Regions from separate parts of the Streptomyces sp. P6-2-1 genome, predicted to be linked through region 3. Evidence: riboswitches for the same ligand, from Rfam matches in the RefSeq annotation. Region 3 holds a riboswitch; each other region holds the start of a gene.
What was found. Region 3 has a riboswitch for S-adenosylmethionine ahead of ACQYWQ_RS29465 (cell envelope biogenesis protein OmpA). Riboswitches for the same ligand answer to the same signal wherever they lie in the genome.

Region 1 (2,252 bases), 5.5 Mb from region 3:
TACCGGCGGGGACGGGGCCAAGACCGTCAACATCTCGACGATGTCCGCCGTGGTCGTCGCGGGGACGGGCGCGAAGGTCGTCAAGCACGGCAACCGCGCCGCCTCGTCGGCCTCGGGGGCCTCCGACGTCCTGGAGAAGCTCGGCGTCAACCTGGAGCTGAGCCCGGAGCGGGTCGCGCAGGTCGCGGAGGAAGCGGGGATCACCTTCTGCTTCGCCGTGAAGTTCCACCCGGCGCTGCGGTACGTCGCCGCGGCACGCGGTGAACTGGGCATCCGTACGACCTTCAACTTCCTCGGGCCGCTCACCAATCCGGCCCGGGTCCGCGCCCAGGCCACCGGCGTGGCCGACGCGAGGATGGCGCCGATCATGGCCGGGGTGCTCGCCGCGCGCGGCTCGTCGGCGCTCGTCTTCCGGGGCGACGACGGTCTCGACGAACTCACGACGGCGGCGACCTCGCGCGTGTGGATCGTCCAGGACGGCGCGGTGCGCGAGGAGAGCTTCGACCCGCGCGACGTCGGCCTCACGCTCTCGCCGGTCACGGCCCTGCGCGGCGGCGACGCCTCGCACAACGCGGAGGTCGCCCGCCGCCTCTTCGCGGGCGAGCGCGGCCCGGTGCGCGACGCGGTGCTCCTCAACTCGGCGGCGGCCCTCGCCGCCCTGCGCCCGAGCGGGGAGTCGCTGAGGGACCGGATCGGGGAGGGCATGGCGCGGGCCGCGGAAGCGCTCGACTCGGGGGCCGCGGAGGCGGCGCTGGAGCGCTGGGTCAGGGCGAGCAACAGCTGACCGCCACCGGGGCGGGCGGCGGTTGGCGCCGCTTCACCGGCACGGGCGGTACGGGCCTCGGGCGCGTACCGCCCGTTTCGCATGCTGGAACCCCCTGGGCCCGGCGCGGGGCCCTGTGGCAGGATGCTGGCAGGTCATGAGTGACAGCGACTACGGCCCCGGCCTGCTGTCCGGCAACCCTCCGTCCGTGGCGGGGTGCCCCGGGTGAAGACCTGGCCGCAGGCAGCGAGGTCTGCGGCAAGCGCGGACCCCTCCGCGCCCGTCAGGGGCGTTGGCACACCTCCCTTTCGCGGCGTCAGGCACCAGGGGTCCTGGTCGTCGAGGGAGCGGTTCTCCGTGAGCAAGCGAATGTCGTAGGGCGCACACCCTTCACCACGTCAGGGTGCGGCGCCCTTCGCCGTCCTGGGCCGCCGGGCCCTTCGTACCGCCCGCCGCCCCCGTCCTCGCAGCTCGCCTTCCGCTGCCTTCCGCCTCCACGTACGGGAGTTCGCCATGTCTGTTTCCGCCACCGCCTCCGCCACCGCCGCCCTCGCCGCCCCGCTGCCCGTCCTCGGCCGCGAGGTGCGCGTGCCGCTCGTCACCGGCGGCGAGGTCGAGTACGCCGCGCTCGACTACGCCGCGAGCGCCCCCGCCCTGGAGCGCGTCTGGAACGACGTCGCCGCCTACGCCCCCTACTACGGCAGCGTGCACCGCGGCGCCGGGTACCTCTCGCAGCTGTCCACCGAGCTGTTCGAGACCGCCCGCGCGGACGTCGCCGCCTTCCTCGGCTGCCGCGCGGACGACGAGCTGGTCTTCACGCGCTCCACGACCGATTCGCTCAACCTCCTCGCCGCCGCGCTGCCCGCGGGCTGTGAGGTGTACGTCTTCGAGACCGAGCACCACGCCTCGCTGCTGCCCTGGCGCACCGCCGCCGTGACCCACCTCGACGCCCCGCGCAGCCCCGCGGACGCCGTCACGACGCTGGAGGGCGCGCTCAGGGCCCGTACCGGCCGGGGACCTGCCCTCGTGTGTGTCACGGGCGCGTCGAACGTGACGGGGGAGCTGTGGCCCGTCGCCGAGCTGGCCCGCGTCGCGCACGCGCACGGCGCGCGGATCGTCCTCGACGCGGCCCAGCTCGCCCCGCACCACCCCGTCTCGGTCCAGGACCTCGACGTGGACTGGGTCGCCTTCTCGGGCCACAAGCTGTACGCGCCCTTCGGCGCCGGGGTGCTCGCGGGCCGCGCGGACTGGCTGGAGGACGCCGAGCCCTACCTCGCGGGCGGCGGCGCGAGCCGTGCCGTGAGCAGGCGCGCGGACGGCGGCGTGGACGTCGAGTGGCACCAGGGGGCGGCCCGCCACGAGGCCGGTTCGCCGAACGTCATCGGCGCCTACGCGATCGCCTCCGCGTGCAAGGCCCTCACGGAGGCGGGCTTCGACGCGCTCGTCGCCCGCGAGCAGCAGCTCGTCGCGCGGGTCAGGGACGGGCTCG
Region 2 (2,252 bases), 4.0 Mb from region 3:
TAGGGGCCGTCGGCCGGGTTGCCGATCGCGAGGGACTTCGCGATCGTCTTCGGCTTCTGCGGGCGCACGACGTCGTGCCCGGCCTTGTACGCGGTCGACACCGGCGAGCAGCCCTCGGCCTGGGCGCCGAAGATCTTGTACGGCTTGTCCGCGACGAGGCCGAGTTTGATCAGTTCCTTCAGCCCCTTGTCGATCTTCGTCAGCTGCGAGCCGGAAGCGACCGGAATGACGATCTGGTCGGGGATCTCCCAGCCGAGCTGCTCGCAGATCTCGTACGCGAGCGTCTTCGAGCCCTCGCCGTAGTACGGGCGCAGATTGACGTTGACGAAGCCCCAGCCCTCGCCGAGCGGGTCGCCGATCAGCTCGGAGCAGAAACGGTTCACGTCGTCGTACGTGCCCTCGATGCCGACGAGGTCGCCGCCGTAGACGGCCGCCATGACGACCTTGCCCTGCTCCAGGTCGTGCGGGATGAAGACGCAGGAGCGGAAGCCCGCGCGCGCGGCGGCGGCGCCGACGGCTCCGGCGAGGTTGCCCGTCGACGAGCAGGACAGGGTCGTGAAACCGAAGGCGCGCGCGGCTTCGACGGCGATCGCGACGACGCGGTCCTTGAAGGAGTGCGTGGGGTTGCCGGAGTCGTCCTTGACGTAGAGGCCGCCGGTGACGCCGAGTTCCTTGGCGAGCCGGTCCGCCTTCACGAGTTGCGTGAGTCCGGGGTTGGTGCTGGGGTGGCTCGCCACGTCGGCGGGCACGGGGAGCAACGGGGCGTAACGCCAGATGTTCTTGGGGCCCGCCTCGATCGCGCGGCGCAGTTCTTCGACGTCGCCGGAGGGAAGCTCGTAGGCGACCTCAAGAGGACCGAAGCAGCTCTCGCAGGCGAAGATCGGGCCGAGCGGGAAGCGCTCGCCGCACTCGCGGCAGGAGAGCGCGACAGCGGGGCCGAGGTCGACGGCGGAGGTGGTGTTCTGCGGGATTTCGGCGGCTTGCACAGCCATGTGGGGAGGCCCTCTCTCCTCATCTTCCCCGCGGCGCATCTCGCCGCGAGACGGAATTGGCACCTTCCCGAGCCAGGGCCTTCGGTGGCGGTATCGACGAACCGCGCGGAGACTGGCTGGAGGGTTGCCGGGGCTTCAACGGGCCGTATCCCTCTGCCCCTCTGGATGAGCGTTGTGGCACCCGGGCTTCGGGCCCGGAGCGTTTGTGACACAAGGTGACAGCGCACCCCGACATGGGATGGTCACCCGCGTTGTTCAAGACTGTAACCGAAGCCCTGGATCGTGGAGAGAGCCGTCCGCACGCCGAGATGAAGGTCTCACCGGCGCCCTCCGCAGGGGCGGCAGTCCGGGGACCCGGCACCGGGTCCGCACGCACGAGGGGACAGACGCCGTGATCGAAGAGGTGGAACGCTGGCTGGAGCGCCGCTCCTGGACCGCGAACGACTGGCCCGTGGAGCGGCTCGCCGCGCTCAAACGTGCCGCGGGGACCTCGGTGGCCGTCGTCCTCCCCGCCCTGAACGAGGAGGCGACCGTCGGCGCGATCGTCGACGTCATCCGGCGTGAACTCGTCGACGCCGTCCCTCTCGTCGACGAACTCGTCGTCCTCGACTCGGGCTCCACGGACCGCACCGCGGAGGTCGCGCGCGCGGCCGGGGCGCGGGTCGTGCACAGGGACGCGGTGCTGCCGCGGCTGCCGACCGTGCCGGGCAAGGGCGAGGTGCTGTGGCGCTCGCTGCTCGCGACCGAGAGCGACCTGATCTGTTTCGTCGACGCGGATCTCAAGGACTTCAGGTCCGCTTTCGTGACCGGCATCCTCGGTCCGCTCCTCGCCGAGCAGGACGTGCACTTCGTGAAGGCGATGTACGACCGCCCGCTGGGCTCCGAGCCGGGCCAGGGCGGCCGCGTGACGGAGATGATGGCGCGCCCGCTGCTCAATATGCACTGGCCGCGGCTCTCGGGTTTCGTGCAGCCGCTGGGCGGGGAGTACGCGGCGCGGCGCTCGCTCCTCGAACAGCTGCCGTTCCCCGTGGGGTACGGGGTCGAGCTGGGTCTCCTCGTGGACGCGCTGCACACGGTGGGGCTGGACGCGCTCGCGCAGGTGGACGTGGGGGTGCGGGTGCACCGCCACCAGGACGGACACGCCCTGGGCCGCATGGCGGCGACGATCTACCGCACGGCGCAGGTGCGGCTCGCGCGCGGTCATCTCGTACGGCCGGAGCTGACGCAGTTCGAGCGTGCGCCCGAGGGCGGTTTCGAGGC
Region 3 (2,252 bases):
TGAACGCCGGGCGCCCCGCGAGGCCGCGCGCCCACGCGGTGAGCACCTCGCGCCCGGAGTGCCTCGCGAGTGCCTCGTGCGGTGTGCCGCCCGTCTCCGGCAGCGCGCAGAGCGCGACGAGCGCCGACCACGCGTCGACATCCGCCGCCGTCAGGCGTTCGCCGCACACGTACGGGTCGCGCCGCAAACGCGCCGCGACGGCGTCGAGCGGCCCCGTACCCGGGACCGCGCCCGTGAAGTCCCACTCCGCTTCGAGCCGGTCCGTCTCGGCGGCGAGCGCGGCCGGACGCAGCGCGCACGCCCCGCACTCGGCCGTCTCCGCGGGCCCGAAGCGGCCGTGCAGATCGCGCAGGATGTCGGGCGTGTGGTTGCTGACGACGCGCCCGGTCCAGCGGTCGCACAGGGCGGGCACGGTGAGCGGTCCCGCGTAGTGCCTGCGCGTCGCCTCGTAGGCGCAGCGCAGGTTCTCGTACGCGGGTGTGCCCGGCCCTTCGAGCGGGACGACCGCGAGGGTCTCACCGAGACCGAGCAGCCGCACCGTCACGGCGACGCGCAGCGCGTCCGCGCGCCGGGGTGTCAGGTACAGGGCGTACCGGTGCGGGGCCGGGTAGAAGCCGTGGCCGCCCGCGACGCCGATGCGCTGCCGCTCGACGGGCTCGACCGCCTCGCGCACACGCGGCAGGCCACTGCCGCGCCGGGCGGGCGCGGGGGTACAGAGAGGGAGGGCGGGCGAGGAGGGGGCAAGGGTTCCGGACATGGTTCTCCCAGGTGACGAGGGGGGAGGAAGACACGGCACAGGGGGCGCACGGGGCGCCGGGGGTGGTGACGGGGGCGGGGGTCCGTCAGCGGGCGGGACGGCCCGTCGCCCCGCACACGCGCAGCAGGTCGATGTGGAGCCTGCGGGTGAGGGTGCGGCGCCGGGGGCGTACGGGCGCGGGGAAGCGGTCGGCGCGGCGCCGGGCCAGAACTCCGGACATGACACCCACCCCTCCCGGCCACCCCACGGGGGCCGCGCTTGTCCCGCCGCCGTGGCGGGACCAGGTCGTCACCCGGGGCACCCCATCGCGGTCGAAGGGTTGCCTGTCAGCGGGCCGGGGCCGATGAACCACGCGCGGAACACTCCGCGCGGGCGCTGACGATCGTGACCGTCCCCCTCAGTGTCACGGCGCCACGACGGACCGTCAAGACGGTGTCCACGCGGTGGCCGCCCACCGCGGCCACGCGCGCGTACGGGGCGGGACGTGCGCGGCGGCGCGCGTGTCCCGTGGGGAGGCGCCCGCGCTCAGCGCAGCGCGGCCTCGACCGTCACCTCGACCGCGAGCGCGCGGGAGATGGCGCAGGTGCGGCCCGCGCGCGCCGCGTACTCCTGGAACTCCGCATCGGAGAGCCCGGGGATCTCCGCGTCCACGGTGATGCGCACGCCGAGGACGCGCGGGCTGACGACCTCGGTGCCCAGGTCCACGTCCACACGGGTGCGGAAGGAGCCGGCGGGCTTGCCGCGCTTGTCCAGGATGTTGGCGAGGGCGTGGTTGTAGCAGCCCGCGTGCCCCGCGGCGAGCAGCTCCTCGGGGCTCGCGCCCGGCGCGCCCTCGAAGCGGCTCGCGAAGGTGTACGGCGCCTCGCGCACCACCCCCGACCCCGCCGAGAGCGAACCGCTGCCCTCGTGGAAGGTCCCGCTCCACACCGACGAGCCCGTCGCCCGCATGCCCCGCTCCTTCGCGCTCGTGCCTCCCCCGGTCCCACGCTGGGCGGGCCCGCGGCGGCCCGCACGCTGGTGCCGGGCGGCCCGGTAGCGCCCCCGCACCGCCTCGGTCCGCGTTCACTCCCCGGCGGCCGCGAACTCCCGTGCCAGCAGCGCGTACACGAACTCGCTGCCCCATTCCCCCTCCCGCACGTCGTTCTCCACCAAGTGGGCCTCGCGGCGCATGCCGAGGCGTGCGCAGACGCGGACGGACGCGGTGTTCTCCGTGTCGACGCGGGCGTGGACGCGGTGGGCGCCCAGGGTGGTGAAGGCGAGCCCCGCGAGGGCGCGGGCGGCCTCGGTCGCGTAGCCGTGGCCCGCCGCTGCCGGGTGGAGCGTCCAGCCGATCTCCGCCTGACGGGCGCGCGTGTCGCGCAGGTTGAGGCTCACCTCGCCCGCGAGCGCGGGCACACCGGGCGCCGGGCGTGTGGGGCACACCGCGAGGAGGACGCGGTCGCCGTCGTTCTCCCACGCGGGCGGCACCGCGATCGTCGCCTCGCACTCGGCGCGG

Region 1: another riboswitch for S-adenosylmethionine. It lies ahead of ACQYWQ_RS06685 (aminotransferase class V-fold PLP-dependent enzyme); the one in region 3 lies ahead of ACQYWQ_RS29465 (cell envelope biogenesis protein OmpA).
Region 2: another riboswitch for S-adenosylmethionine. It lies ahead of thrC (threonine synthase); the one in region 3 lies ahead of ACQYWQ_RS29465 (cell envelope biogenesis protein OmpA).

What each region holds. Positions count from the first base shown of each region.
Region 1 is NZ_CP192513.1:1,513,242-1,515,493, reverse strand. Features, by position in the region: gene trpD (anthranilate phosphoribosyltransferase) at 1-784, shown strand, start outside; SAM riboswitch class IV at 917-1,034, shown strand; gene ACQYWQ_RS06685 (aminotransferase class V-fold PLP-dependent enzyme) at 1,277-2,252, shown strand, end outside.
Region 2 is NZ_CP192513.1:3,044,964-3,047,215, forward strand. Features, by position in the region: gene thrC (threonine synthase) at 1-992, opposite strand, end outside; SAM riboswitch class I at 1,009-1,164, opposite strand; gene ACQYWQ_RS13075 (glucosyl-3-phosphoglycerate synthase) at 1,384-2,252, shown strand, end outside.
Region 3 is NZ_CP192513.1:7,015,130-7,017,381, forward strand. Features, by position in the region: gene ACQYWQ_RS29460 (cell envelope biogenesis protein OmpA) at 1-673, opposite strand, end outside; gene ACQYWQ_RS29465 (cell envelope biogenesis protein OmpA) at 843-977, opposite strand; SAM riboswitch class IV at 1,007-1,147, opposite strand; gene ACQYWQ_RS29470 (OsmC family peroxiredoxin) at 1,283-1,705, opposite strand; gene ACQYWQ_RS29475 (GNAT family N-acetyltransferase) at 1,820-2,252, opposite strand, start outside.